Regions from separate parts of the Streptomyces sp. bgisy027 genome, predicted to be linked through region 3. Evidence: riboswitches for the same ligand, from Rfam matches in the RefSeq annotation. Region 3 holds a riboswitch; each other region holds the start of a gene.
What was found. Region 3 has a riboswitch for cyclic di-AMP ahead of AC3ETA_RS15460 (C40 family peptidase). Riboswitches for the same ligand answer to the same signal wherever they lie in the genome.
Positions count from the first base shown of each region.

Region 1: another riboswitch for cyclic di-AMP. It lies ahead of AC3ETA_RS29260 (M23 family metallopeptidase); the one in region 3 lies ahead of AC3ETA_RS15460 (C40 family peptidase).
Region 2: another riboswitch for cyclic di-AMP. It lies ahead of AC3ETA_RS07520 (C40 family peptidase); the one in region 3 lies ahead of AC3ETA_RS15460 (C40 family peptidase).
Region 4: another riboswitch for cyclic di-AMP. It lies ahead of AC3ETA_RS24865 (peptidoglycan DD-metalloendopeptidase family protein); the one in region 3 lies ahead of AC3ETA_RS15460 (C40 family peptidase).

Region 1 is NZ_JBYIVZ010000032.1:19,215-26,526, reverse strand. It holds gene AC3ETA_RS29290 (GAF domain-containing protein) at 1-332, opposite strand, end outside; gene AC3ETA_RS29285 (MBL fold metallo-hydrolase) at 511-1,290, shown strand; gene AC3ETA_RS29280 (GTP cyclohydrolase II) at 1,438-2,079, opposite strand; gene AC3ETA_RS29275 (MarR family winged helix-turn-helix transcriptional regulator) at 2,202-2,717, opposite strand; gene AC3ETA_RS29270 (dihydrofolate reductase family protein) at 2,785-3,918, shown strand; tRNA gene AC3ETA_RS29265 (tRNA-Met) at 4,032-4,105, shown strand; cyclic di-AMP (ydaO/yuaA leader) riboswitch at 4,435-4,592, shown strand; gene AC3ETA_RS29260 (M23 family metallopeptidase) at 4,604-5,629, shown strand; gene AC3ETA_RS29255 (PrsW family intramembrane metalloprotease) at 5,752-7,101, opposite strand; gene trmB (tRNA (guanosine(46)-N7)-methyltransferase TrmB) at 7,236-7,312, opposite strand, start outside.
Region 2 is NZ_JBYIVZ010000005.1:196,008-203,319, reverse strand. It holds gene AC3ETA_RS07535 (C40 family peptidase) at 1-434, opposite strand, end outside; gene AC3ETA_RS07530 (hypothetical protein) at 936-1,289, shown strand; gene AC3ETA_RS07525 (tellurite resistance/C4-dicarboxylate transporter family protein) at 1,267-2,262, opposite strand; gene AC3ETA_RS07520 (C40 family peptidase) at 2,579-3,751, opposite strand; cyclic di-AMP (ydaO/yuaA leader) riboswitch at 3,760-3,929, opposite strand; gene pcrA (DNA helicase PcrA) at 4,284-6,770, shown strand; gene AC3ETA_RS07510 (M23 family metallopeptidase) at 6,838-7,312, opposite strand, start outside.
Region 3 is NZ_JBYIVZ010000013.1:25,318-32,629, forward strand. It holds gene bioB (biotin synthase BioB) at 1-407, opposite strand, end outside; gene AC3ETA_RS15430 (8-amino-7-oxononanoate synthase) at 581-1,708, shown strand; gene AC3ETA_RS15435 (DUF397 domain-containing protein) at 1,788-2,015, opposite strand; gene AC3ETA_RS15440 (helix-turn-helix domain-containing protein) at 2,025-2,894, opposite strand; gene AC3ETA_RS15445 (ATP-binding protein) at 3,108-3,566, shown strand; gene AC3ETA_RS15450 (LysR family transcriptional regulator) at 3,571-4,494, opposite strand; gene AC3ETA_RS15455 (LysE family translocator) at 4,603-5,217, shown strand; gene AC3ETA_RS15460 (C40 family peptidase) at 5,271-5,744, opposite strand; cyclic di-AMP (ydaO/yuaA leader) riboswitch at 5,748-5,880, opposite strand; gene AC3ETA_RS15465 (hypothetical protein) at 6,301-6,609, opposite strand; gene AC3ETA_RS15470 (ATP-dependent Clp protease proteolytic subunit) at 6,617-7,252, opposite strand.
Region 4 is NZ_JBYIVZ010000024.1:122,819-130,130, reverse strand. It holds gene AC3ETA_RS24890 (aspartate aminotransferase family protein) at 1-292, shown strand, start outside; gene AC3ETA_RS24885 (helix-turn-helix domain-containing protein) at 545-1,177, shown strand; gene AC3ETA_RS24880 (DUF6126 family protein) at 1,174-1,293, shown strand; gene AC3ETA_RS24875 (tyrosine-protein phosphatase) at 1,307-2,104, opposite strand; partial or broken gene AC3ETA_RS24870 (GH36 C-terminal domain-containing protein) at 2,255-2,494, shown strand; cyclic di-AMP (ydaO/yuaA leader) riboswitch at 2,794-2,959, shown strand; gene AC3ETA_RS24865 (peptidoglycan DD-metalloendopeptidase family protein) at 2,964-3,902, shown strand; gene AC3ETA_RS24860 (SGNH/GDSL hydrolase family protein) at 4,148-4,933, shown strand; gene AC3ETA_RS24855 (TetR/AcrR family transcriptional regulator) at 5,037-5,657, opposite strand; gene AC3ETA_RS24850 (Glu/Leu/Phe/Val dehydrogenase dimerization domain-containing protein) at 5,730-6,926, opposite strand; gene AC3ETA_RS24845 (MBL fold metallo-hydrolase) at 7,196-7,312, shown strand, end outside.

The DNA.
Region 1 (7,312 bases), on a different contig from region 3:
TCGCCGAAGCCGGACTGGGTGACCAGGACCAGCGAGTCGTCGCGAGGATCCACGAACTGGATGTTTCCGAACTCGGCGTCCAGCAGTGCCATGGCGGCTTCGGCGACCCGCGGCAGCACGGCGGCCAGCTCGGGGATGTCCCGCAGTTCCTCGGCCGCGTCCTGGAGCTTCTTGAGGGCGGCCGGTTCATCCAGGCTCAGGGCGACCCACGCGGCGAGCTGATCGGCTCTGTGCGCGGCCGCCACCTTGCGCGCCGGCCGGGCCGGCAGCGCAGACGTGTAGGACGCCGTCACATGCTCCAGCGACCCGATGAGGTTGTGGGAATGGTCCATGCGCACCACACCTCAATCCCGTACTTTTGCGACGATTCTATGCCCCTGCCGTATCCCCTGGCAGGGGCTACGTCGGCGCCGTCCCGGCTTCTCACGTTTTCTGTTGCGCCTATCCGTGAGGTGTGGCTACTGTCCTCTCACGGATACATTCACTCTCAACCGTGAGGTCTGACTGTCGATGGTTGCTGATCGCAGTGCCAGTGAGCAGGTTCCCGTCCGTGTGTTCGGTGGTCCGACCGCCCTTCTCGAGTACGGCGGGTTGCGGGTTCTCACCGATCCCACGTTCGACGCCCCCGGTGACTACCCGCTGGGCGGTGACCGGGCCCTGACCAAGACGGCGCCCTCGGCCGGGTCGGTCGCCGAACTCGGTCGTATCGACGTGGTGTTGTTGTCGCACGACGAGCACCCGGACAACCTCGACGTTTCCGGGCGGGCGCTGCTGGCCGACGTGCCGCTCACGCTGACCACGCCGAGCGGGGCGAAGCGGCTCGGCGGGGCCGCCCGGGGGCTCGCGGACTGGGAGTCGGCGGAGGTGGAGCGGCCCGGTGGGGGTGTCGTCACCGTGACCGGGGTGCCCGCACTGCACGGGCCGGGGGAACGGGCGGAGCTCGAAGCGGTCGTCGGGCAGGTCGTCGGGTTCGTGCTGACCGGCGACGGGCTGCCCACCGTCTACGTCAGCGGGGACAACGCGCAGCTCGGACCGGTCAGGGAGGTCGCCGAGCGGTTCGGGCCGGTGGATCTCGCCGTGCTGTTCGCCGGCGCCGCCCGCACCGCCGTCCTCGACCGGCAGTTGCTCACCCTCGACAGCGCACGGGCCGCCGAGGCCGCCCGGATCCTGGGGGCGCGGCGGATAGTCCCGGTCCACTTCGACAGCTGGGCCCACTTCACCGAAGGACGGGGGGAGCTGGAGGCCGCCTTCGCGGCCGCTGGGCTGATCGAGCGCGTGCAGTGGGGGTGAGGGGCGAAGGGCCGCCCGGCCCGGCAAGGGCCGACAGGGTCGCGGCGAGGGCCGACAGGGTCGCCCGGCCCGGCGAGGGCCGACAGGGTCGCCCGGCCCGGCGAGGGCCGACAGGGTCGCCCGGCTCCGCGAGGGCCGACGGGCCGCTCAGCCTGCGCTGAGCTTCGACAGGTCGCCCAGCGGCAGGGTGTGCTGGGTCTGGAGCACCTTCGCGCGCAGGTAGCGGACGTTGTCCGGGGTGGCGAAGACGCCGGTGGGCACGCGGCCCTGGACCTCTACGCCCAGGGCGCGCAGCTGCTCCGCCTTGTCGGGGTTGTTGGAGAGCAGGTCCAGCTCGCCGATGCCGAGGGCGGTGAGCATCTGGGCGGCGGCCGTGTAGTCGCGGGCGTCCTCCGGGAGGCCGAGGGCGGCGTTCGCGGCGTAGGTGTCGAGGCCCTCGTCCTGGAGGGCGTACGCGTCGAGCTTGTTGTAGAGCCCGATGCCGCGGCCCTCCTGGCGCAGGTACAGCAGCACGCCGCCGCGCTCCGCGATCCGCTCGACGGCCTCGCGCAGCTGGGGGCCGCAGTCGCAGCGCGCCGAGCCGAAGACGTCGCCGGTCAGGCACTCGGAGTGCAGGCGGACCAGCGGGGTGGTGCCGGGGGCCGGGGCGCCGAGGACGACGGCCACGTGCTCCAGGCCGTCGGCCAGGCCGTGGAAGGTGACGAGTTCGGCGTCGGCGCGGTAGCCGTCCTGGAAGCGCAGCGGGACCCGGACGCGGGCGCGCTGGGTGGCGGCGGTGAAGTCGGGCATGCGGGTTCTCCGGGTTCCGTACATGGATGTCTGCTTCAGATTTGAAGCAGGCCCTCGATCCAGGACCCTACCCCTTGCTTTAAATTTGAATCAACAGGATTGCGTCGGAAATGTCGTCCTGGTCACGAACAGGACTTGGCCGAGCGCCGCCGCCAGGGCACGTCGTCCCCGGTGGTGTTCGCCGCGTCGCCCTGGAAGCCCTCGGTGACCGTCGTGAAGATCTCCTCCAGCTGCCCGACCTGCTCCGGGTTCAGCCGGTCGAAGAGCGCCGACCGCACGGTCTCGACATGACCCGGTGCGGCGCCCGCCAGGACCGTCATGCCCTCGTCGGTGAGCGCCGCGATGCTGCCCCGCTTGTCCCAGCGGCAGTTCTCGCGCCGCACCAGGCCGTCCTTCTCCAGTCGGGTGACGGCGTACGTCAGCCGGCTGCGGGTGATCTTCAGCCGTTCCGCGAGATCGGTCATCCGAAGTCGCCGTTCCGGGGACTCGGACAGGGTGGACAGGATGGAGTAGTACATGTGCGGCATGCCGGCCTCCTGCTGGAGCTGCCGGTCCAGCGCGTCCTCCACCAGGTGCACGGCACCGATGTACGCGCGCCAGGCGCGCTGCTCCTCGGGGGTGAGCCAGCGAGTCGTCATGCCACCAGTGTAGGTTTGTTTCAAACTTGAACCAAGATCGCAGTCTGCCGAGCCGGAGAGCGCGCCGATGCCGTCGTACCCCTACGTCCTGCTGTCCGCCGCCGTCTCCCTGGACGGCTACCTCGACGACACCACCCCCGAGCGCCTGCTGCTGTCCAGCCCGGCCGACTTCGACCGGGTCGACGAGGTCCGCGCGTCCGTGGACGCCATCCTGATCGGCGCCGGCACGATCCGGGCGGACAACCCGCGGCTGCTGGTGAACTCGGCCGAGCGGCGGGCCGCGCGGGTGGCGGCGGGCAGGCCGGAGTACCCGCTGAAGGTCACGGTCAGCGCGTCCGGCGAGCTGGACCCGGCGGCGAACTTCTGGCACACCGGCGGCGACAAGATCGTCTACACGACGGAGAAGGGCGCGGAGCGGCTGCGCCGGGAGCCGGTCGCGGCGGACGTCGTCGCGCTGGGGCCGGAGCTGGACTGGCGGTCCCTGCTGGCCCATCTGCGCGAGGCGCGCGGCGTCGAGCGGCTGATGGTCGAGGGCGGCGGCACCGTCCACACGCAGCTGATGACACAGGGGCTGGCGGACGAGTTGCAGCTGGTGCTGGCGCCGCTGTTCGTGGGCGACCCCGAGGCGCCGCGGCTGTTCGGGCCGGGCGGCTACCAGGGCGGCCGGCTGCGGCTGCTGGAGTCGCGCCGTATCGAGGACGTCGTACTGATGCGCTACGCGCCGACGGCACCCGGCACCGGCACCCTCCCCTCCGCCGCGGACCGGCACTGGCTGGCGCTGGCATGCGAGCTGGCGGAGCGGTGCCCGCCGTCGGAGACGGCCTTCAGCGTCGGCGCGGTGGTCGTCGCGGCCGACGGGAGCGAACTTGCGCGCGGGCACTCCCGGGAGGGCGGTGATCCGCATGTGCACGCGGAGGAGGCGGCACTGGCGAAGATCGCGGCCGGGGATCCCAGGCTCGCGTCCGCCACCGTGTACAGCAGCCTGGAGCCGTGCACCCGCCGCTCGTCCCGGCCCGTGCCCTGCGCGCGGCTGATCCTCCGGGCGGGGGTCCGCCGGGTGGTGACGGCCTGGCGGGAGCCGGACACCTTCGTGGCGGGCGCCGACGGGAGCGGGATGCTGGCGGCGCAGGGCGTGGAAGTGCTGGTGCTGCCGGAGTACGAGGAGCGCGCCAAGGCGCCCAACGCCCACCTGCTGCCCTGACCGCCCCGGTGTGACGCGGCCCGCACCGCTGACCGAGACGTACTGGTCAGAACGGCCCCCGGGAAAAGCCGTGTGCTTCGGGCCCCGCGGATGGCGTACTATGGATTCACCGACGCGGGGTGGAGCAGCTCGGTAGCTCGCTGGGCTCATAACCCAGAGGTCGCAGGTTCAAATCCTGTCCCCGCTACTGAAGGCTCAGGGCCGGAACTGATTCAGTTCCGGCCCTGAGTGTTTTCCCGTACTCCCGTACTCCCGTTGCCGCGGGGCTCGGTGTGCTTTCGGATCGCCGTCACCGGGGGTGATCGGACGACCGCCCTCCGCATAACAACTGACACGCCGTCAGTATCGATGTGGCATCTGAGGTTTGGCCAACTCGCCCGATTTAGGCCGCTCGTGACCCGTAAGTCCGGGCGAAAATCGTTAATGATCAAGAGGAACAGCTTGGAATCCGCACCTCGCGTCTATTAACGTTCGATAACGCAGCGCGGTCGTCCCAGCCGTCACAAGAGGCGGCTCCGTGCGCACGCGCCGAGTCCCGCAAGGGAGCCGGGGAACCACCACCCTGGGGTGAATCGCGCGAATATCGCCGGGAAGTCACGGTTGATATACGCGCGTAGGAGACCTTCCTGCTCCGAACCCGTCAGCTAACCCGGTAGGCGAGAAGGAAGGAAAGGAGTACGCCCACGTGGCGTCCAACCGGCCTGCTCCGCAAGCCCCGTTCGTGCCGAGTCAACGCGACACCGACACCTTCGGCTACGACCGTTACCGCACCGACGAGGGCCCGTTCGAGGAGTGGAACCCCACCGCGGAGTCCATTCGCCCCGTTCGTGGCAGGCACCGCGTCTCCAAGCAGCGTGGCGGGGGACTCGCCCGCAGCTCCACGGTTCTCGGCGTCGGCGTCATAGCCGCCGTCGGCGCGGGCGGCATGGCCAGCGCGAACAGCGGCAAGCCGCCGGTCGCCATCACCATGCCCGACCTGCCGCTGATCTCCGACGACTCGTCCGAGCCCGCCGAGGACACGGCCACCGCGCTCAGCACGATGGGCGAGACCACCGAGCAGACCGCGCAGGGCACCTCGGACGCCGGTGAGGCGCTGCGCAGCCGGATCATCGCCCAGGCCGAGCTCCAGCAGGACCAGATCGACAGCAAGGCCGCCGCCGCTGCCGTCGCCGCCGCCGAGAAGGAGGCCAAGGAAGCGGCCGCCAAGGCGGAGAAGGAAGCCGAGGCCAAGGCCGCCGCCGCGAAGGCCGCCGCCGAGGAGGAGGCCCGCAAGAAGGCCGAGGCCGAGCGCCTCGCCGAGTTGGCCAAGCAGTACACGCTGCCGACCTCCTCGTACACGATCACCTCGACGTTCGGTCAGGCCGGCGCCTACTGGTCCTCCGGGTACCACACGGGCCTCGACTTCGCCGCCCCCACCGGGACGCTGATCAAGGCGATCCACTCCGGCACGGTCACCTTCGCCGGCTGGGACGGCTCCTACGGCTACAAGACCGAGATCACCCTCGACGACGGCACCGAGCTCTGGTTCGCGCACCAGTCCTCGATCAGCGTCAGCGTCGGCCAGAAGGTGAACACGGGCGACGTCATCGGCCGCGTCGGCGCCACGGGCAACGTCACCGGCGCCCACCTGCACCTCGAGGTGCACCCCGGCGGCAGCACCAGCGGCATCGACCCGATGGCCTGGCTCCAGGGCAAGGGCCTCAACCCCTGACCCACCCCGAGACGGGTATCCACTTCTGATCCCCGGCGGTCCTGGCGACGACCCCCCGACGCGAGGACCGCCGGTTTCGGCATGCCCCAGGGCCTGTCAACGCCCCCTGAGCCGCGGCCCGGTCACGTCCGGTACGGGTTGTAGGCGGGGTATGGCGACGGGCCGTACCCCGGCCCGTCGACCTGGCCGTAGGACTGCCAGTGGACCGGCACCGGTGCCATGTGCGGGTGGCCGTACCCGTGCTGGTGCCCCCGCCAGGACTGCTCGGCGGCCGCGTGCTCCAGGGCCGGGCGGGCGAACTCCCGGCGGTGCCACAGCGCGTGCAGCAACTCCTGTTCCCGTACGACGAAGTCGGCGCCGGCCCGGCCGCGGCGGCCCCGGTGCCGTAGGAACGCCAGCGAGGTGGCGTAGGCCTCGTACTGCGCCACGGTCCGTGCCGCCGTCCGTCCGCCGTGCCGGCGCGCGTACTGCCGGGCCACCCGCCGTTCCCGCATCGAGCCCAGCGCGAACGGTTCGCCCGGTGAGAGCCAGCCGGCGACGACATAGGCGGGCAGCTCCTCGCGCACGGTCCGCAGCTCGCGCTGGCGGGTCCAGATCACCAGCCAGGTCAGCAGCCCGAACGCGGGCACCATGAGCGTCGCGTACACGGCGAAGAAGCCGTACTCGCCGAAGGCCGAGGAGCCGTTCCACAGGGCGTGCATGCCCATGGCGAGCAGCAGGCCGAGGAACGGGAGCAGGACGCGGCGCACCTGCTGGCGCTCGCCCGACCGCGCGGCGATGCCGAAGCCGATGCCGGTCAGGACGGTGAAGAGCGGGTGCGCGAAGGGCGACATGATGACGCGGACGAAGAAGGTCGCCGCCGTGACGGAGGCGATGCCGCTGTCGCCGGTGAGCTGGTCGGTACCGAAGGCGGTGCCGAGGTAGAGGATGTTCTCGGTGAAGGCGAAGCCGGTGGCGGTGACCCCGGCTATCACCACGCCGTCGACGATGCCGGTGAAGTCCCGGCGGCGGAACAGGAAGACCAGCAGCACGGCCGCGGCCTTCGCCAGTTCCTCCACGACGGGCGCTATGACGGTGGCGCCCAGGGTGTCCGCGTGCGACGGGTCGGCCGTCGCGGTCGCTATCCATCTGGTCGCGAAGCTGTTGGCGACGATCGCTATCAACGCCGCCGCGCAGGCACCCCAGGCGAAGGAGAACAGCAGATTGCGCCAGGGGCCCGGCTCGACCCGGTCCAGCCAGCGGAAGGACGCCACCAGCAGCGGCACGGGCAGCACGGCGAGCCCGAGTCCGACCAGGAACCCCTCGGTGCCGGTCTGCTCACGCACCAGCGCGAGGATCACCAGCCCGGAGAGCGCGAGGAGGGTGCTGAGCGCGCCGTAGCGCACCCACCGCTTCTGCCACCAGTGCGCGTGCCGCAGTGCGCCGCCGGTGGGACCGGTGGGGTGCGTCGGGTACGGGGGACAGGTGGCCACGGCATTGACCCTAACGAGGCAGGGGCGCCGCCCGCAGCAGCGCGAGGGGGCTCGGGCGCCGGTGAGGGGTTGCTGTCGGTGCTGGTGTCGATGTCCTCGGGGGACGGTCGTCGGTGCTGGTCTTCCCGCTGCTCCTACCGCTGTACGCGGCGGAAGAGCAGGTCGTTCACCACATGACCCTTGTCCAGTCCCTGGCCCTCGAAACGGGTCA
Region 2 (7,312 bases), on a different contig from region 3:
GCCTGCCGGTTGCCGGCGCGTTCGGCGAACTCGGCGCCGTCCAGGTAGCGGTCGGGGTCCTCGGAGAGGGCGAGCTGGAGGGCCGGGTCGAGGCCGCCGTCGCGATACTGCGCCGCGGCCATCGAGCCGAGCGCTTCTCGTGCCGAGTTGAGCTTCTCCGTCTTGCGGGCGGTCTGGTCCTGGAGGTTCCTGATCCGCTGCCGGGCGGCGTCCGCCTGCTCCTTGGCGCCGTTGTACTTCTCGGTGGCGGCCTCCGCCTCCTGGTACAGCTGGTCCACCTCGGCCTTCACCTGTGCCGGTGTCAGCTGCGGCTCGGCGTGCCCGGTCCCGTCGAAGCCGGTCGCCGTCGCCGCGCCCGCCAGTGCGATCGTCCATGCCGTGCGGGCCGTATTGCCGCCGGCCGAGCGCTGACGGGGTTTTCGGTGCGCTGCCACGTGGACTGCACGTCCTTTCGTCCGCCCGCCACGTCCCGTACGTCCGCCAGGGCGGCGCCGGGGCGTACTCCGCCCCGGAGGAACGGCGGGTCCACGAGCCGCCTGGGGGAGCGGACGTACGACCGCACGGGGCGGGTGACGCGTCCGGCGGCGGCCCGCACAGGGGGAGCGGGCCGCCGCCGGACCTTTCTCGGCGGTGGTGTCCGACTGCCGCCCCTGGCCCGGGCGGCGGTGGGGAGCCGGTCACCTGGTGAAGGACGCTAAACCTCTCCGTGTCGGGTCGGTGACGGGTTGTGCGGAAGTGCTGTGAGCGGACCGATGGTGACCGTAAGTGAGCGTGATCCCTGGATGGAGGCGTCTGGTTCACGCTGAGTGCTGACCGAAGTGGCGGTTTGGGGGTGGCTGAGGGTGGCGGGGTGCTATGGCGCGCATATATGCGGGGCGCAAGAGGGTGCGGGGCGGTGTCGGGCGGGTTTTTCGTGGTGGTTAGGCTCCGGGCCCATGGACGTACTCATCCATTTGTTCGTCGGGCTGCACATCATCGGTATCGCCGCGCTGCTCGGTGGGTTCTTCACGCAGATGAAGGCGATGGGGCAGGGCACCGCCCGGTTCGTGCCCGCGATGCTGCACGGTGCGCTGACCATGCTGGTCACCGGGGTGGTCCTCGTCGGTCTCAACCAGGCGGACGATCAGTCCGTCAACAACATCAAGATCGGTGTGAAGCTGGCGCTGCTGATCGTGATCCTCGGGCTCGTCTATGTGAAGCGGGACGAGGAGACCGTGGACAAGCGGCTGTTCGGGCTGGTGGGGCTGCTGACCATGGCGAACGTCTTCATCGCCGTGTTGTGGACGTGACGTTGCTGCCGAGGCGTGTGCAGTTCCAGGCCGCGCCCGCCGTGACCGCCAGCCAGGCCGCGACTGCGATCCACATCAGTGCCTCGCCCGGGTGTTCCAGCCATGGGGCGTCCAGGGTGGTGCCGACGGAGAGCGTCGCGGCTGCCGCCATCCCCATCGGGAACACCGTGGACCAGCGGCGGACGTCGTAGCGCAGGCGCGGCCAGGCGAACTCGGCGAGGAGCAGGACGGCGTACCAGGCGACGCCGAGTACGAGCAGGGCGACGGTCATGGTGCGCAGGACGCCGTAGTCGTCGTCGTTCCAGAGGTGGAGGGCGGGGCTGTCGGCGGCGAGCAGCTTCGAGCCGGCCAGGGCGGAGATGGCTAGGGCGCCGCCCGCGACCCACTGGTCGCCGGCCCCGCGGGCGAGCTGGCGCCGGTCGAAGCGGGGCAGGGCCACGACGTAGAGGACCAGGCCCAGCCAGAAGAACACGAGCGCCATGTGGGCGAGCCATGCCGTGGTCTCGGCGGCAGCCAGCGCCGCGGCCTGTACGGCCAGGCCCTCTGTGGCCACGCACCCGAGGAAGACCGCGCCGGGCATTCGGCGGTGCCAGCGGCGCAGGACCGCCAGGAGGAGCACCGGCCAGAGCACGGTGGCCAGGGCCAGGAGGGCCTCGGCGAGGGGCACCCAGCCGAGGGTGGTGAAGCGGGTGCCGAGGACTGCCGTCGCGGCGATGGCGGTGAGGGCGGCGGGGGTGGCCGCCTCTTTCCGCCACCTGTCGCGGTCCTGGAGGAAGCGGGCGGTGAAGTCGGCGGCCAGGGCGAGCCAGGCTGCGCAGCCGAGGGCGAGGGCGATGCGGGAGAGGGTCTCGTAGCCCGTCTGGTGCAGAGCTGTCGAGAGGATGCCGGTGGCCATGACCGCGGCGCCGGCTGCGGGGGGTCGCTGCGACCACCAGGTGTGGAAGGGGGAGGTGGGGGTCGTGGGGCCGGGCATGGGGCGATGCTATGGAGCGGGGTGGGGGATGGCCGTGGGGCGCGCTCGGGGGTGTCGGGAAATCGCCCTGTGTCAGGTGGTTCCTTCGTGGTCATGCCTGCGGCGGCCCGTCGCGCTGGGTGGGGGCGTGCGTTGCGCCTGCGGGTGTGGGGTGGGTCGGGGACGTGCCTGGGGGGTGTCCGTCCTCGGTCGGGCGGTTGCCCGGCACGAAGAAGGGTGCTGTTTGTTGACGCCCGCCGCTGCGGGCGGACACCCTCGGCACGGCCCCTTGCCGCCCCGTGGGCGACTGCCAGTGCCGGGGGGCGTCCGTTCCCGCTCAGGCCGGGCGGACCACGCTGTGGATCGACGACTCTCCGTCGTAGTAGATCGACTCCTCGCGGACGTACGTGCCGGGTTTGGGGGCGTGGATCATCATGCCGTTGCCGATGTAGATGCCCACGTGGGTGACGTCGTCGTAGAAGAAGACCAGGTCGCCGGGCTGGGCGCTGGAGAGGGGGACCGTGGTGCCGGCGTTGACCTGGTCGTAGGTGACGCGGGGGATGTCGACGCCGGCGGCCTTCCAGGCGGCCTGGGTGAGGCCGGAGCAGTCGTAGGAGTCGGGGCCGGTTGCGCCCCAGACGTACGGCTTGCCGATCTGGGAGCGGGCGAAGGCCAGGGCCTTCTCGGCCTTGGTGGCGTAGGAGGAGTCCGCGGAGGATGAGTCCGAGGTGCCCGAGTCGGCGGGAGGCTGGGTGCTCTCCTGCTGCTGGGCGGCGGCCTCCTCCTGGCGCTGGCGCTCGGCCTCCGCCTGCTGGCGGGCCAGTTCGGCGGCCTTGCGGGCGGCCTCCTCCTGCTTGCGCTTCTCGATCGCGGCGAGGCGGGCCTTCTCCTCGGCCGTCAGCTTCGAGAGGAGCTCGCGCGCGTCGGAGAGCTTCTGCTGGACCGTGGCCTTGGCGGACTTGAGGTCGTTCTGCGAGTCGGTGAGCGTCTCGAGGCTCTGGGTGGCCTCCCGGCGCTTCTCCATCGTCTCGGACTGCTGGGTGAAGTAGTCGTCGACCGACTCCTTCTGACGGCCGGTCATCCGGTCCATCAGCTGCGTCTGGTCGAAGTAGTCCTGCGGGTTGTCCGCGAGGAGGAAGGTCGCGGTGTCGGGGGCCGCGGCGCCGGTGCGGTACTGGGCGGCCGCGTTGCGGCCGAGTTCCTCGCGGGCTTCGTTGAGCTTCTGGGTGCGCTGGGCCACGTCGTCGAGGAGGGTGTCGACGCGCTTGCGCTGCTTCGCGGTCTTGTCCTTGGCCGCGTTGTACTTCTCGGTCGCCGACTCCGCTTGGCGGTAGAGGTCGTCGACCTTCTTCTCGACCTCTTCGAGGCTGGGCTTGTCGTCCGTCGACGGGCTGGCGTTGGCCGTCTGGGACAGCAGGGCCACGGACGTGAGGGCGGCCGTGGCGAGGGCAGGGGTGCGTATGCCTGCTACGCGCGTACCGGCGGGACGCGACTTGCGGTGCGACGCCAAGGGAGGCGACTCCTTCCACGTTCCGCCTACCGAGTTAGCTGTCGGGTTCGGGCGGGTGGTTCGGAAGGGTTGCCCTACGGCCCGTCCCCGGGAGGGAAGTCGGGCCGATTCACCCCAAGTTCGGTGGGTCCCCGGCTCCGGTCGCCGTGAGGCGCGCCGGACTCGGCGGAGGCCGTGCGGCCCGGCGTCGTTCGCCGGTGGGGGTCGTACGGCCTGCCCGGCACGGTAGCCAACTCGTGTGGCCCCTGTGAAGGTTGATGTTCGATATGCCCGATACATTTTCGTGACCTTGGTCCAGAACGCGACGGGCGGTGGTTGGTTCGGGGGAGCGTGCGAGGTTTTGTGGGCGTGAGGGGTGAGTAGGTTGATTTGGGAGTGTCGATGCCCGTCTGGGGTGGCCGGTTGCGGGTTGCGGTGGGGCGGTTGCTGGGAGTGAGGGAGGGGGTCGGGGGGTGATCGTCGGGGGTTCGGGGCTGTGATGTTTCGAGGGTGGGGGCGGGCTGTCAGTGCGGCGGCCTAGACTCGGAGAGCGATGAGCAGCCTCTTTGACGACAGCTTCCTGGCGGACCTCCAGGCCCCTCGGGCCCACGAGGAAGAGCACCCGCCGCCGCCCGAGGACGAGCACGCTCCGGAACCGGTTCCGGACGATCTGTTCGGTGGGAAGTTCGACGTGCCACCGGACCGGGACGACCACTACCGCGACGGCGCCCCGCGGCCGGTCATCGACGCCGCGGCGCTGCTGGAGGGGCTGAACGACAACCAGCGTGCCGCCGTCGTCCACTCCGGCACCCCGCTGCTCATCGTGGCCGGCGCCGGCTCCGGCAAGACGCGTGTGCTCACCCACCGCATCGCCCACCTCCTCGCCGAGCGGAACGTGCATCCGGGGCAGATCCTCGCGATCACCTTCACCAACAAGGCCGCGGGCGAGATGAAGGAGCGTGTCGAGCAGCTCGTCGGCCCGCGTGCCAACGCGATGTGGGTGATGACGTTCCACAGCGCGTGCGTGCGCATCCTGCGCCGGGAGAGCAAGAAGCTCGGGTTCACCTCGTCGTTCTCGATCTACGACGCCGCCGACAGCAAGCGGCTCATGGCGCTCGTGTGCCGTGATCTGGATCTCGATCCCAAGCGGTACCCGCCCAAGTCCTTCAGCGCCAAGATCAGCAACCTGAAGAACGAGCTGATCGACGAGGAGGACTTCGCCGCCCAGGCGACGGACGGCTTCGAGAAGACCCTCGCTCAGGCGTACGCCCTGTACCAGTCGCGGTTGCGGGAGGCCAACGCCCTCGACTTCGACGACCTGATCATGACGACGGTCAACCTGCTGCGCGCCTTCCCGGACGTCGCCGAGCACTACCGCCGGCGCTTCCGCCATGTGCTGGTGGACGAGTACCAGGACACCAACCACGCCCAGTACGCGCTGGTGCGCGAGCTCGTCGGGACCGGCGAGCACCCCGTCGACGTGCCGCCGAGCGCGCACGACGTCCCGCCCGCCGAGCTGTGCGTGGTGGGTGACGCCGACCAGTCGATCTACGCCTTCCGGGGCGCCACCATCCGCAACATCCTCCAGTTCGAGGAGGACTACCCGGACGCGACGACGATCCTGCTGGAGCAGAACTACCGCTCCACGCAGACGATCCTGACCGCAGCCAACGCCGTCATCGAGCGCAACGAGTCCCGCCGCCCCAAGAACCTGTGGACCAACGCGGGCGCGGGCGCGCGCATCACCGGCTATGTCGCGGACACCGAGCACGACGAGGCGCAGTTCGTCGCCGAGGAGATAGACCGACTGACGGACGCGGGCGACGCGAAGGCCGGCGACGTCGCCGTCTTCTACCGGACGAACGCCCAGTCCCGTGTCTTCGAGGAGATCTTCATCCGCGTCGGGCTGCCCTACAAGGTGGTCGGCGGGGTCCGCTTCTACGAGCGCAAGGAGGTCCGGGACGTCCTCGCCTACCTGCGGGTGCTGGCCAACCCCGAGGACTCCGTGCCGCTGCGACGGATCCTGAACGTGCCCAAGCGGGGCATCGGCGAGCGCGCCGAGGCGATGATCGACGCGCTGTCGCAGCGAGAGAAGATCAGCTTCCCGCAGGCGCTCAAGCGCGTCGACGAGGCGTACGGGATGGCCGCGCGGTCCACCAACGCCGTCAAGCGGTTCAACACGCTGATGGAGGAGCTCCGTACGATCGTCGAGTCGGGGGCCGGGCCGGCGACCGTGCTGGAGGCGGTTCTGGAACGGACCGGCTATCTGGCCGAGTTGCAGGCCTCCACCGACCCGCAGGACGAGACGCGTATCGAGAACCTCCAGGAACTCGCGGCCGTCGCCCTGGAGTTCGAGCAGGAGACGGGTGAGGGCGAGGCCACCGGAGGACTCTCGGACTTCCTGGAGCGGGTCGCGCTGGTCGCCGACTCCGACCAGATCCCGGACGAGGAGGAGGACGGCTCCGGCGTCATCACCCTGATGACCCTCCACACCGCCAAGGGCCTGGAGTTCCCGGTCGTCTTCCTCACCGGCATGGAGGACGGCGTCTTCCCGCACATGCGCGCCCTCGGCCAGAACAAGGAACTGGAGGAGGAGCGGCGGCTCGCGTACGTCGGCATCACGCGCGCGCGTGAGCGGCTGTATCTGACGCGCTCGGCGATGCGCAGCGCGTGGGGGCAGCCGTCGTACAACCCGCCGTCCCGCTTCCTGGAGGAGATCCCGGCGGCGCACGTGGACTGGAAGCGCACCGGGGCGACCGCGCCGGTCTCCTCCGGGCCCGTGTCCGGGGTCGCCGCCTCGCTGTCGTCGTCCCGCTCGCGCTCCTCGGCGTCGGGCGCGTCCGGCTTCGCCACGCGCCGCACCTCCGAGAAGCCGGTCGTCCAGCTCGCCGTCGGCGACCGTGTCACGCATGACCAGTTCGGGCTCGGCACGGTGACGGGTGTGAAGGGCACGGGCGCGAACGCCGAGGCGACGATCGACTTCGGGGACACCAAGCCGAAGCGGCTGCTGCTGCGGTACGCGCCGGTGGAGAAGCTCTAGCGCCGACAAGTGCGCCCCCGCTGCCGGTGAAGGGCGGGGGCGCGTGCTCAGGTCTTGGTCGCGTCGCCTACGACGGGTCGACCCCGTGGCTGCGCAGCCAGGACAGTGGGTCTATCGCCGAGCCGCCGCCGGGCCGGACCTCGAAGTGCAGGTGCGGGCCCGTCGAGTTGCCGGAGTTGCCGGAGTACGCGATCGGGTCGCCGGCCTTGACCGTCGTACCGGAGGCGACGCGGTAGCTGGAGAGGTGGCAGTACCACGTCTCCGTGCCGTCCTTCGCGGTCACGATCATCATGTTGCCGTAGGCGCTGTTCCACTGCGTGCGGACGGTGCCGTCGGTCGCGGCCATCACCGTCGTGCCGTACGAGACGGGGAAGTCGATGCCGGTGTGCACGGACATCCAGTTGATGCCGGACTGGCCGAAGTAGGCGCTGAGGCCGTGCTGGGCGACCGGAACCGCGAACTTCGGACGCAGCCGCTCCTTGCGGGCGGCCTCCTCGGCGGCCCTGCGCTTCTCGGCCGCCTGCTGCGCCTTGAGGTCGATG
Region 3 (7,312 bases):
TTCTGGTCCTTGATGGCCTTGATGGTCTCGGAGACCCGGTCCACGTCACGGTCGGTCGGGCCGCGCCCGGACGCCACCAGACACACCCGCTTGGCGCCACCCGCCAATCCGGCAGCCGCCGCCTGGGACGCCTCGTCCGGCTTGAGCCAGGTGTACTTCAGGATCCCGGTGGTGGAGCCGAGACGCTGGGAACAGTAGGAGCAGTCCTCGGGGCACAGGCCCGACTTCAGGTTGACCAGATAGTTGAGTTTCACCCGTCGGCCGAACCAGTGCCGGCGCACCTTGCCGGCCGCGGCCACCACATCGAGCAGGTCGTCGTCGGAAGTGGCGAGGACGGCCAAGGCTTCCTCGCGGGTCGGCAGCTCGCGCCGAAGCCCCTTGTCCACCAGCGTGTTCAGCAGGTCCATGGAAGCTGATCCTGACGTACGGAGGGCGTCCGAGCCAAGGTGAGTTTGCACAACCCTGTCGTTTCGATGTGTGGGTATTGCCACACCGTGGGCGGGCCGCCGTACGGCTAGGGTCTGTCCACTGCCTACAAAAGCGACGTCTGTGTACCGCTCACCAAAGCCCCGGAGGAACCATGGCGTTCGGCTGGATCGACGAGCAGGCGGAGCTGCGCCGCCGCGCCGGGCTCGTACGGACCCTGCGCCCCCGGCCCGCCGAATCGCCGCTCCTCGATCTCGCGAGCAACGACTATCTGGGCCTGGCCCGCCATTCGGAGGTCACCGAGGGCGCGGCGCGGGCCTCGCGGACCTGGGGCGGCGGCGCGACCGGCTCCCGGCTGGTCACGGGCACGACTGAGCTGCACGCCGAGCTGGAGCGCGAGCTGGCCGACTTCTGCGGCTTCGAGGCGGCGCTGGTCCTCTCCTCGGGCTACGCGGCCAACCTCGCCGCGGTCACCGCGCTGGCGCCGCACGGTTCGCTGATCGTGTCGGACGCCGGCAACCACGCCTCGCTCATCGACGGCTGCCGGCTGGCCCGGGGCACCACCCAGGTCGTCCCGCACTCCGAACCGGAGGCGGTGCGCAAGGCGCTGCACACGCACCAGGGCACGGCGGTCGTCGTGTCGGACACCGTCTTCTCGGTCGACGGCGACGCGGCCCCGCTGGCCGAGTACGCCGAGGCGTGCCGGGAGCGCGGCGCCGGACTGCTGGTCGACGACGCCCACGGGCTGGGCGTCCTGGGCGACGGCGGGCGCGGCGCGGCGCGGGCGGCGGGGCTCGCGGGGGCGGACGACGTCGTCGTCACCGTCACGCTGTCCAAGTCCCTCGGCAGCCAGGGCGGCGCCGTCCTCGGCCCGGCGCGGGTGATCGAGCACCTCGTCAACACCGCCCGGACGTTCATCTTCGACACGGGTCTCGCCCCCGCGTCCGCGGGCGCGGCACTGGCGGCGCTCAGGCTGCTGCGCCGCGAACCGGAGCGGGCGGCACGGGCGGGTGCGGTGGCACGTGAACTCCACGCACGGCTGACCGCCGCGGGTCTGGAGGCCGTACGTCCGGACGCCGCGGTCGTCTCCGTGCGCGCCCCGTCCCCGGAGAAGGCCGTGCGCTGGGCGGCCGAGTGCCGTGCGGCGGGCCTCGCCGTGGGCTGTTTCCGTCCTCCTTCCGTCCCCGACGGCATCTCACGGCTGAGGCTGACCGCTCGCGCGGACCTCTCCGAGGCCGAGATCGAGCGCGCTGTTGAAGTGATCGGCGAGACACGACCATGAGTCGGCGTGACACGGCCCTGCTCGCACATCGGATAGAACTGATCAGATTCGATCAGGCCTGATCGGATCGGTCAGGGGGTCAGGACTGGAGCGCGGCCGTGAAACCCGCCCAGCTCTCGGGGGAGAAGAGCAGCGCGGGGCCGGCCGGGTCCTTGGAGTCGCGCACCGCGAGCAGCCCGGTCCAGGGACCGGAGTGCGGCCGTGCCGTCTCGACGCAGTTGTTCGCACCGGTGCTGTAGCTGCTGCGCAACCACCTCGCACCTGGCAGTTCGGTGCTGGACATGAGGTTCCGAGGCAGTGCTGTCATGGTGCCTCCTTACACACCGCCACCTAGCGCGGCGATGTAATCCAACGATTCCTCGGGCGAAAGGGCGTGGATCCGAAGGGTGTTGAAGGCCTCCGTGTAGGCCTGGAGGTCTTCTTTCCGTTCGAGGTAGAGGCTACTCGTCAAGTGGTCGAGAACAACCACATCCAGATCAGAAGTGCTCGAAAATGAGAAGATAACGAAAGGGCCCGTGATGCCGACATGCTCTCCGGCCCTGAACGGCAGCACCTGAAGCCGGACTTGGGGCAGCTGCGCCGCCTCCATCAGCCGGCTCAGCTGCCGCGCCATCACCTCGGGCCCGCCGATCTCCCGGCGCAGCACCGCCTCGTCCAGCACCGCGCTCAGCTTCAGCGGCGGATCCGCGCGCAGCACGTCCTGCCTGGCCAGACGCACCGCGACCAGCGCGTCGAGGCGATCGTCGGCGTCCCCGTCGAGCCCGCCGACGGCGGCCCGGGTCACCGCCCGGGCGTACTCGGGCGTCTGGAGCAGTCCGGGCACCACCGACGTCTCCAGCGTGCGCATCGCGCTCGCCTGGGACTCCAGGCTGATGAAGTCCCGGTACGTCGGCGGCAGCACTCCGCGGTACGCGTGCCACCAGTGATGCCGGCCACCGCCCTCGTCGGAGCCCGCCAACACCAGTAGCAACTCTCGTAGTTGGGCATCCTCCACGCCGTAGACGTCGAGCAGTAACCGCACATCGGGCGGTTTCACCCCGCTGGCGCCGGTTTCGATCCGGCTCACCTTGGACTGGTGCCAGCCCGCCAGCCGGGCCGCCTCACCGCTGGTGAGCCCCGCCCCGGTGCGTAACGCACGCAGTTCCGCGCCCAGTTTCCGGCGGCGTACCGCGGGACCGTGCTGCATGGGCCACTCCTTACTCCAACCGAGCCGCCCAAATACGCTCTGCCGTCGCAGAGTTCACCGCTTCGAGCGACAGATATATGCATATCTTGGTGGATCGCCACCCGTGACGGGTGCGGTAATGGCAGTCTGGCGACGAAGCACCAGTCCGGGACCGTACTCGAACCATCCGCTCCGTGTCGGACTACGGTCCCGTGGGAAAGGGACGACGTCGTCATGGCAGATCACCTGGAAGCATCCGTCACTCTGCCGAGCGATCCCGCCTCGGTCTCCGCGGCCCGGGCCTACGTGCTCACCACCCTGGCCGAATGGGGCCTGCCACCGGACACGGAAGTGGCCGACACCATCCGCCTGATCGTCTCCGAACTCACCACCAACGCCGTACAGCACACCCTCGGTCAGTCACCCACCTTCACGGTGGACCTCGCGCTCGACCGTGACGAACACCTGCGCATCGGTGTCACCGACAGCCATCCGCGTTTCCCCAAGCGGCTGCCGGCCGCCGTGCAGCAGGACAACGGGCGCGGCATGGTGATCATCCGCTGGCTGACCGCGGAATGCGGCGGCAGGCTGAGAGTGCGCCCTACCCGCGAGGGCGGCAAGACCGTCTCCATCGAACTGCCGTGGACGGTCCCCGCCGAACCGCTCGCCGCCGCGGGACCGCAGGAGTCCTGACCCTTCACGGCTGCTGCGGCTGCCCGGAGCGGGCGAACGTGCCGCGCAGCAGAGCCCGGAAGGCGTCCGCGGCGGGAGCCGCCTCGTCGCCGCGATAGGCGACCGAGATCGTACGGCGCAACCGCCCGCCCTCCAGCGCGCGCACCCCCACCGGAGCGACCGACGTGCGCGCCACCATCTCCGGTACGACCGCGACTCCGAGCCCTGCACTGGCCAGGGCGCACACCAGCAGGTACCCCGGCGTCGCCACCAGCACCGACGGCATGGCCCCCGCCTCGGTCAGCGCCGCCTCCACACCCCGCCGAGCCGGAGCGTCCGGCGCCATGCTGATCAGCGGCTGCCCGGCCAGCTCGGTCAGCGGCAGCCGTGTGGCGCCGCTGGTGAGCACATGGCCCGGCGCGGACACCAGGACCAGTTCCTCCACGAGGATCGGCTCGACGCCGACGGACGCGGGCAGCGGCGCCGGTTCCGCAGGCTCGTAGGTGTGCGTCAGTGCCAGGTCGACCTCGCCCGCGGCCACCGCGGCGACGCCGGCCGACGGTTCGTAGTCGGCGACCGTCAGCTCCACGTCCGGATGCGCCCGGCGGAAGGCGCTCAGGGCCGGCGGCAGCAGATGGATGCCGGCCGTCTGAAAGGTGCCCAGGCGCAGCGTGCCGCCGGACAGGCCGGTCAGCCGGGCCAGCTCGTGCCGGGCCCGGTCCAGTTCGTCGAGCACCCGTCGTGCCCGGGCCACCAGCAGCTCGCCCGCACCCGTCAGCCGCGCGCCCCTGTGGTGCCGCACCAGAAGGGCCGTGCCCGCCTCGCGCTCCAGTTTGGCCAGCTGCTGGGAGAGCGCCGGCGTGGTGTACCCGAGCCGTTCGGCGGCGCGGGTGATCGAGCCCGCCTCCGCGACCGCCACCAGGGCGGCGAGCCGGACCGGGTCGTACATATGGCCCTCCCTCCGCCTCGGTCACCCGTACGCCTTAAGCAATGCTTTAGGGATTGCCAGAATATTCGACATACCTACTGAAGGCTTGTCGACGGCACACTGGGGTCCATGGACGCTCAGCTCATCGCCTTCACCGGTGTCTCCGCCGGCCTGGTCGCCATGCCCGGGGCCGACTTCACCGTCGTCGTACGCAACGCCCTGGTCTCCCGCCGCGCCGGCATCGCCTGTGCGCTCGGGATCGGGGCGGGGCTGCTGGTGCACGTGACGATGGCGGTCGTCGGCGTGGCCGCGGTCCTGGCCGCCGTACCGGCGCTGTTCCGCGCGCTTCAGGTGGTCGGCGGCGTCTATGTGCTGTACCTGGGCGTGCAGACCCTGCGGCAGCGGCCCACCGAAGTCGTGGACACGCGCGAGGAGTCCGCCGCGCGGCCGCTGCGGCAGGGATTCGTGACCAACGCCCTCAACCCGAAGGCGTCCCTCACGTTCCTCAGCGTGCTGCCGCAGTTCGTGCCCGCGGGCGCTCCGGTCCTGCCCCGGACGCTGCTGCTGGCCATGATCGTGCTGGCGATCGCCCTGGTGTGGTTCCAGGTGGTCGCCCTGCTGGTGGACCGGCTCGGCAGGTGGCTGCGCCGGCCGCGCGCCGCACGTGCGGTCACGCTCGCCGCCGGCGCGGCCCTGACGGCCTTCGGCGCGGCCCTGCTCGCGGGGCCGCTGCTCGCCCTGTGAGGCCCCGAGGGCGGTGACGGCGTGTCAGGACGCCGCCCCCGCCCCCGGGCAGGTCACTTGACCCGGCCGTACCAGACGCTCCTGGTCCAGATCTTCTGCAGCTTGACCACGTCGCCGGTCTTCGGGGAGTGCCAGATCCTTCCCTTACCGGCGTAGATACCGACGTGGTAGACGTACGACCCCGAGTGGAAGAACACCAGGTCCCCGGCCTTGCGGTTCTTGGCGGAGATGTGGCGGGTCTTGTTGTACTGCTGGGCAGCCGTGCGGGGCAGCTTCTTGCCCGCCTTCTTGAACGAGTACAGCGTGAGCCCCGAGCAGTCGAACCGGTTCGGGCCCGTGGCGCCCCACCGGTACGGGGAGCCCTTCTTGGAGGCCGCGACCTGAAGTGCCTTCGACGCCGGCGTGGCCGCCTCGGCCTCGGACGTGAAGCCGGGTGCCACGATCGAGCCGCCCACTGCGGCGATGGTGAGGGCCGAAGCCGTACCGGCCCGGACCATGAGCGACGGGACACGATTGAGCGCAGTCATGCGCAACCCTTCGTCAGCCGCCTGAGAAGGATGACCTGTCGGATTCGGGCTGGCGAAGTTGCCCGGCCGCGTTGCCGCGGCTTCACCCCAAGGGTTGCTCGGATCGAACGAACGTCCGCTCCGGCGACCCGTCTTGCTCGGGTCCTCCACTCCTGCCGATCCACTCCTGTCGACCGGTCATCCGGGCGGCGGCAGGACTCGGCGTCCGCCCGGACCGCCCCGCCGCTGTGGCGGGGGCTTGTCGTCAGACAGGGATCTTGGCGCACGGATGAGCGAAATACCCAACGGAATCGGGGGTTTGTGGTGTTACTCACCACTCACCCGTTCGGGTGGGTGGCCCCCCGTTCGAGTGAGTGTCCAGAGGCCCGAGGAGTCCCGGACCAGGGACGGAGTGACTGATTCCGCCTGGCGGTCATGCCCGTTGCGCAACCCTGACGGCCGCGCGGAAGGAGGGGTGACTACGCCGAAAGGGGGTACGTCGTTCGGCCCGTTTCAACTCCGTTCCGGACGCCTCGTCAGTGGGCCGGGGCGCCCGGAATCCGGCTGCGGGAGGGCGTCAACTGTCGGAGCGCGGGGGCACCGTGACGCGAGCCGTGCGGCGCTCTCCGTCCAGCACGCGCAACGCACGCGCCAGCGTGGGAGCGTGCAGCTCCGTCTCGCCCCGCTGGTGCATCAGCGCCAGCGCGTCCCGCAGCTCGGCCGCCCTGCTCACGAGCGCCTGGGCGGCCCGCAGTCCGCGATAGGTGTCGCCGTGGTGCGCCGGGTTGATCCGGCCGAGCAGGTCCACGACGTCCAGATAACGGTCGATCAACTCGCCCTCCGCGCGCGTCAGCGCAGGCAGGGGCGGCAATTCGGGTGGAAGCACCGGCCGCTCACCGCCCTGTCGGCGGAGCGAGCGTGTGTGTGCGGCTGGGGATGATCCGGTCCACCAGTCCGTACTCCAGCGCCTCTTGGGCGGTCAGGATCTTGTCCCGCTCGATGTCGTCGGCCACCCGCTCACGAGCGCGTCCGGTGTGCCGGGCGAGCATCTCCTCCAGCCGGGCCCGCACCCGCGTCAGCTCGGCGGCCCGGATCGCCAGATCGCTCGCCTGCCCCTCGACCGGCTCGGTCAGCTGCGGCTGATGGATCACCACCCGCGCCCCCGGCAGCGCGAACCGCTTGCCCGGAGTGCCCGCCGCCAGCAGCACGGCGCCGCTCGACCCGGCCTGGCCCAGGCAGATCGTCTCCACGTCGCAGGAGACGAACTGCATCGTGTCGTAGATCGCCGACATGGCGCTGAACGAGCCGCCGGGCGAATTGATGTAGAGCGAGATGTCCTGGTCGGGGTCCTTGTGCTCCAGGTACATGAACTGGGCCATCACGTCGTTCGCCGACGTGTCGTCGACCGGCGTGCCGAGAAGGACGATCCGTTCCTCCAGCAGCTTCGCGTACGGATCCTGCGTCCTGAGACCGGAACTGGTGCGTTCGGTGAACTCGGGCAGTACGTAGCGGACGGACGGTTCGGTCATGGCTCACGCCTCCCTTGCCGGGGTGCCTGTAAAAAATGTACAGGACGTACATGACGTAAT
Region 4 (7,312 bases), on a different contig from region 3:
TCCCGACTCGCTGAAGCTGCGCGGCCGCTGGACCATGCTCCAGGCCGCCCGCAAGGGACTGTTCGCGCAGATGGTCGTCGTCCCGCTGCTGCGCAGGCACCGGATCCTCACCCAGGTCTCCGGCGACCACCTGGAGGTGATCAAGCTGATCCCGCCGCTGATCATCGGCGAGCGGGAGGTGGACCGGTTCGTCGACGCCTTCACCGAGGTGATGGACGACGCGCACAGCGGGGGCGGGCTGATGTGGGACTTCGGCAAGACGTTGATCAAGCAGGCGGTCGCCAACCGGTGACGGCGCGGTAGGCAGGCTGCGGGTCCGGTAGGCACCGTGCGGGCCCGATAGGCACCGTGCGGGCGATAGCACCGTGCGGGTCCGGTTCGCGCTGTGCGGGCCCGGTTGGCACCGTGCGAGACCCGGTTGGCACTGTGCGAGACCCGGTTGGCACTGTGCGGGCCCGGTCGGGCGTTCGGCTCGCGGCCCGTGGCTTTTGCCTCTGAGGCAAGTAATTTGCCGCAGAGGCAAGCCTGCGGCTGAATGGAGAGCATGAGCTCTCCCGAGACCTCGCCCGAGGGCGAGGCGGAAGTGCCGACCGGGGCACTCCCGGTCGTCGCGCCCCAGCTCCGGGCCCTGCGCCGGCGTGCCGCCCTCACCCTGGAGGCCGCCGCCCGCTCCGCCGGGCTGTCACCGGCCCACCTCTCCCGGCTGGAGACCGGGCAACGCCAGCCCTCGCTGCCGATGCTGCTCGCGCTCGCCCGCATCTACGGTACGACGGTTTCCGAGCTGCTCGGCGAGTCGGTCGCCGACCGGGACGCCGTCGTGCGTGCCGCCGACATGGAGCCGACTGCCGCCGGCGGCTGGATGTACTGGCAGACGGGCGCGCCCGGGCGCGGGATGCAGGCCCTGCGCGTCCATGTGCCGCACGGCTCGCAGGGCGACATCGTGCGGGTGCATCCCGGAGAGGAGTGGCTCTACGTCCTCGAAGGGCGGCTGCGGCTGCGCCTCGGGGACACCACGCACCGGCTCGTGCCCGGAGACAGCGCGCACTTCGATTCGCTCACCCCGCACCGCATCGCCGCCCTGGACCCGGGCGGGGTCGAGCTGCTGTTCGTCCACACCCTGTTGCAGAGCCCCACGGCCACCCTGTGCCTGGGCCCCACCCCTGGAGAGACGCCATGAGCGACATGGAGGAGAAGTTCCCGCGTGCCCTGTGGGTGCGGCTCATCATCTACATCGCGGTGGGGCACGTCTTCGCCGCCTTCATCTACTTCCTGTTCGAGGCGGGCGCGAAGTAGGCCGGGCGCGGCCTCAGTCGAGCAGCCGCTCCCGCAGCCGGTCCCTGGACTCGGGGCTCAGTCGCAGGCCCCGCTCCAGATAGGTGTCGACGCCGCCCCACGTCTCCTCGATGGTCTCGAAGGCAGCCGTCAGATACTCGGCCCGCGCGTCGAACAGCGGGCTGAGCAGTTCCATGACCTCGGGCGAGTAGGCGGAGGCGTCGCTGCCGCTGCGCCGCACCTTGTAGCGGCGGTGCTTGGCGTTGGACTCCAGGTAGTCGGTGACGATCGCCTCACGCTCGACGCCGAGGGCCAGCAGGGTCACGGCGATGGACAGACCCGCGCGGTCCTTGCCGGCCGCGCAGTGCATCAGCGCCGGGACGCTGTCCTCGGCGAGCGAGTGCAGCACCTGGGAGTGTTCGCCGGTGCGCTCCTTGATGATCGAACGGTAGGAGACGATCATCCGGTTCGCGCCCTTGCCGTCCGACAGGATCCCGCGCAGTTGGTCGAGGTCGCCGTCCCGGACCATCTTCCAGAACTCCGCGCCGTCCGCCGGGTCGGAGAGCGGCAGGTTGACGTTGCGCACGCCCGGCAGCTCGACGTCCGGCCCCTCGAGCTTCTGGTCGGCCGCGTTGCGGAAGTCGAAGATCGTGTGCAGCCCCAGCGAGCCGAGGAAGTCGGCGTCCTCGTTGGTTGCGTGTGCGAGGTGGCCGCTGCGGAACAGCACTCCGTGCCGCACCCGTCGTCCGTCCACCGTGGGCAGGCCGCCCACATCGCGGAAGTTGCGAACCCCGGCCAGTTCGGGCTCGGTCGACGGGATCTGCTGCGTCACGGGGGCTCCTCCCAGTCAGCCCCGGCGGCGCGGCTCGGCGATGCGGCCGACGGGGTGCGCTCTCGACCATACGACATGGATTCCAGGGCCAAATTGGATTCAGTGCCAATCGGGACGAATGCGGACGGAATTCCGCGACCCGCTCGTGTTGAGGTGGGGGAGTGGGTGGCGCCCTGCAAGGAGGTCCGGCCTCCGGTGCCGCGCGGCGACCTGCACCGGCCGCGGCGCCCCTTCCGGCGCTCCGGTTGCGGGGGTCTGGATCCGGCAGTTGCGTATGAATGCCTTGAAACGGGTGAAATTCACCGAGGGGCCGTACTGGTGCATCACGGACTGCGCGCCGACTTGAAGGGCGACCTCGATGCGGCAGTTATTCGACTCCGTCGCATCTAGGTGTTCTGTCCGAATTGGCACCTTCATTCCAACTCGCCCTGCGATAAAGAAAGCTGGAGCAGTGTCACGTGAGGAGCGTCATAGCCGTGACGGTGCGTCGCCCGTCATGTTCACGTAATTCATGGGCTTTTCAAGGGGCTTTGAGTCGGGCGGCGCCCCCGCATTTCACGCACGGTGACGGCTAATTCCCACAACGGATCAACAGGAACGCATTCGGACGGAACCTCTCACTTGTTCCCATGCGTCTTCCTCGCTTACGTTCACGACCAATCCGGACGGACGCCCAATCCTGCCGCCGCTCGGATTCCGCGCAAACTCACCCGTGCACGGCAGGAGCGGGGGACCCACAGGTAGAACCGCCTGTTCCGGTCTCCGGAACGGCTAGGGGTCAAGTCGCGCCTCGGCGCGGCCGGGCATCTCCAGCCCGCACCCGACAGCTCACCTCGCAGGCGCCGGAGAGGAATTCGTCATGCCCGCGAAGGGTAAGCATCGCCGTCCGAAGTCCCTGCGCTTCACCCGCTCCATTGCCGTCGCCGGAACCGGTGGCGCCGCTCTCGCTCTTCCGCTCATGGGAGCCACCGGCGCCCACGCCGCTCCCTCGCAGTCCGTTGCGGAAAAGGCCGTTCAGTCCCTTCCGATCGCCGGCCAGAAGACCGCCGACAAGAAGTCCGCTCACAAGAAGACGGACGTGCGGACCTATTCGGTGAAGGTCGGCGACTACCTTTCGAAGATCGCCGATGAGCAGAACGTCAGCGGTGGCTGGAAGAAGCTCTACGCCGACAACCGTGAGGCCGTCGGCTCCGACCCGTCGCTGATCCACCCGGGTCTCAAGCTCGCCATCGGCGGCAAGAAGGCCGCGACGACCGCCCCCAAGTCGTCGCCCTCCAAGCCCTCTTCGGCGTCCAAGTCCTCCTCGAAGGACTCGTCCGCCGCGAAGTCCGCCACGCCGAAGAAGGCGCAGAAGGCCACCAAGGCCGCCGGGACCACCAGCACCGTCAACGGCTTCTCCGCCCCGCTGTCCGGCGCCTCCCTCGGCACCGGCTACAAGATCGCGGGCAGCATGTGGTCCAGCGGCTACCACACCGGCGTCGACTTCGCCGCCGCCACCGGCACCCCGCTGAAGGCGGTCGGCGCGGGCACCGTCGTCTCGGCCGGCTGGGGCGGCGCGTACGGCAACCAGGTCGTCATCCAGCTCGCCGACGGCTACTACGCCCAGTACGCCCACCTGTCCTCGCTCTCGGTCTCCAGCGGCCAGACCGTGACCGCGGGCCAGCAGATCGGCCTCTCCGGCGCGACCGGCAACGTCACCGGCCCGCACCTGCACTTCGAGATCCGCACCACGCCGGACTACGGCTCGGACGTGGACCCGGTCGCCTACCTGCGCGCCAAGGGTGTCGCCATCGGCTGACGCGGCCCCACGCCAGAACCACCTGCCTGACACGCGGCCGAAGGCCGGACCTCGATCCCCGGGTCCGGCCTTCGGCATGTTGCGCCCACAACACCCCTGTTCAGAGGCTTATTCCACGTTTGGTGAACACTTTAGGAGTGGCTTATCTCACCGATCGTCAACCCTTTCCTACGGTCGCGTAGGTCACATTCGAAGGTGAATCATGGGTCGATGTGGCAGACGATTCGAAGAGTGACAGCAGCGCAGTGATCGGGTCGTACGTTGCGGTGGGGGACAGCTTCACCGAGGGCGTCGGCGACCCCGGCCCCGACGGCGCGTTCGTCGGCTGGGCCGACCGGTTCGCGGTCCTGCTCGCGGACCGCCGCCCCGAGGGCGACTTCAACTACACGAACCTCGCCGTACGCGGCAAACTGCTCGACCAGATCATCGAGAACCAGCTCCCGAAGGCCGCCGAACTGGCCCCGGACCTGGTCTCGTTCTGTGCGGGCGGCAACGACATCATCCGACCCGGAACCGACCCCGACGAGGTCGCCGAGCGCTTCGAGCGGGCGATCGTCCGGCTCACCTCGGCCGTCGGCACCGTCATGGTGACGACCGGCTTCGACACCCGTGGCGTGCCCGTGCTGAAGCATCTGCGCGGCAAGATCGCCACGTACAACGGACATGTGCGGGCCATCGCCGACCGGTACGGCTGCCCGGTGCTCGACCTGTGGTCCCTCAAGACCGTTCAGGACCGCCGCGCCTGGGACGACGACCGGCTCCACCTGTCCCCCGAGGGGCACACGCGCGTGGCGCTCCGCGCGGGCCAGGTCCTCGGTCTGGAGATCCCCGCCGACCCGGACCAGCCCTGGCCGCCGCTCCCGCCCCGCGGCACCCTCGAGGTCCGCCGGGACGACGTCCACTGGGCCCGCGAGTACCTGGTGCCGTGGATCGGCCGGCGACTGCGCGGCGAGTCGTCGGGCGACCATGTGACGGCCAAGGGCGCGCTGTCCCCGGACGACATCAAGATGCGGATCCGAGCGGTGGCCTGAGGGCGATTCGCGAGCGACCGATACGTCCGGACCGTACCGAGGATTGATCGGTGCGGCCCGGACGTATGTCCTCACACCACATGTGCTCCCGCCACACACAGCCTCACCGGTCCGTCGCGGTCAACGCCTTGCGCTCCAGCCCGAGTTCCTGCGCGAGCGCCTCATCCACCCACTCCTGGGCACGCGTGCGTGAGATCGCGCCCGGGTACGACGTCAGCTGTACGGCGAGCCCGTCGAGCAGGGCCGTCAGGCGCAGCGCCGTGGCGCCGGGGTCCGGACAGCGGAACTCGCCGGCGGCGACGCCCTCGGCGATCACCTCGGTGATGGCCCCCTTCCACTGCCGGTCGAGGTCCCGGGTGACCTCCTGGAGCGCGGGTTCGCGCAGCGCCGCCGCCCAGCCCTCGATCCACAGCCGCCAGCCCTTGGCCTGACCGGTCGGCGCGTACCAGCGCACGGCCGCCCGCAACCGCCGCAGTGCCGTCGTGCGGCGTCCGAGGAGCCGGCGCAGATGGGCCAGGTCCCCTTCGGCCGCATGGCTGAACGCGGCCGCGACCAGCTTTTCCTTGGTGTCGAAGTGATACAGCACCAGCGCGTTGCTCACGCCGAGCACCGAGGCCACGTCGGCGATCCTCACCGCCGCCACGCCCCGCACCTCTATCTGCTCGACGGCGGCGCTCAGCAACTCCTCACGCCGTTCCGCCACGCTCAACCGCACTCTTGCCACGTCGTCACCCTAAAGCCTCGTCAGCGGCCGTTCCCGGGCCAGGTCCCACCGGGCGCCCCCCGCGGCCGCCGGTCACCGGTGCCGGCCGAACCGTTCGGTGATCAACGGAAGCCGGTCCGCCGCGATGGCGTGCGCGGCGGCCCGCGGAGCCGTCCCGTCCGCCTCGGCACGCGCCAGCGTGAGGTCGGTCAGGGCACGCATCGAACGCCGTGTGTGGGCGAACGCCTCGTCCGCGTCCGGACCGATGTCCCCGAACAGCGTCCACCACCACCAGGCATTCGTGCCCGAGTTGACCACGACGTCCGGCAGCACGGTGACGCCCCGCGCGGCCAGCAGTTCCTCCGCGTCGGGCCGTACGGGCATGTTGGCCGCCTCGGCGATCCAACGCGCGGTGACACGGCCCTGGTTCGCGGCGTCGATCACGTACGACACGGCCGCGGGCACCAGCACCTCCGCCTCGGTCGAGAGCCAGGCGTCGCCCGGCAGCTCACGGTCCCCGGGGCGCAGCGCGGCTCGGTCGACGGTGCCGTGGGCGTCGCGTGCCGTGAGCAGGCTCTCGACGTCGAGCCCGGCCGGATTGGCGATCGTGCCCTTGATGTCGGCGACGGCCACGACGGTGAGCCCCGCGCGGGTGAGGAAGCGAGCCGTCGCCCCGCCCATGGTCCCGAGTCCCTGCATGGCGACGCGTGTCCTCCAGTACGGCACACCGGCCCTGTCCAGCGCGGTCAGCACGGACTCCGCGACCCCGCAGCCGCCGACCAGCTCGTCCAGCCCGATGCCGTCGACCTCGACCGTGAACGCCTCCGCGAGCCGCCGCCGGGAACCCACCTCGTCGTCGAGCAGCGGATACACGGCCTGGACCGACGAGACGAGCCCCGCCTCGGCCGCCGCCCGGTCGACCACGTCCTGGGCGAGGCCGAGGTCCTCGCCGGTGGTCCAGAAGCTCTCGATGTACGGCCGCATGCTCCGCAGGTAGCGCACCAGGAGGCCGTACGCCTCCGGGTCCCGGGGATCGCAGTCGATGCCGCCCTTGGCGCCGCCCAGGGGGACGTACCGCGCCTCCGGGTCGTAGTGCAGGGCCTCCTTCATGCTCATGCCCTGCGCGAGACCCGTGACCTCCGCCAGCGTGCAGCCCGGCCGCATCCGCAGCCCGCCACTGGCCACACCGCGCACCAGCCGGTCGATGACCAGGAAGCCCTGACGGCCGGTGATGTGATCGGTCCAGGTCAGGGACAGCAGGGGAGTGGTCGGGGCGGGTGGGGTGGCCATGGGGTCTCCGGGGTCTGGGCCGTCTCCCGGGAGTGGGGTCCGGGGCCTGGGGTGGGCTACCAGGGCACGGCGCGGTGTACTGCTACTGAACGATGAGTCAGTATTGAAGGGGGGTGGGGACATGTCAATGTGGCGGATCGATCTGTGTGGATCCGATGCGGCCCGGTGAGCCGCAGGGGTCACCGGCTCAGTCCCGGCCAGGGGGGATCCGAGGGTGTCGGACGGGCCGCCCATAATGGAACTCCTCACCGAATCCAGCTGGAGGTACCGTGGCCGGTTTCCGATTCCCGAGCTCCGGGCTGCGCGCCCTGCGGCCCGAGGCCTTCGGCGTGGATCCGAGCGGTGAGCGCATGGCGCGTATCCGCAGATCACCGCACTTCAAGGAC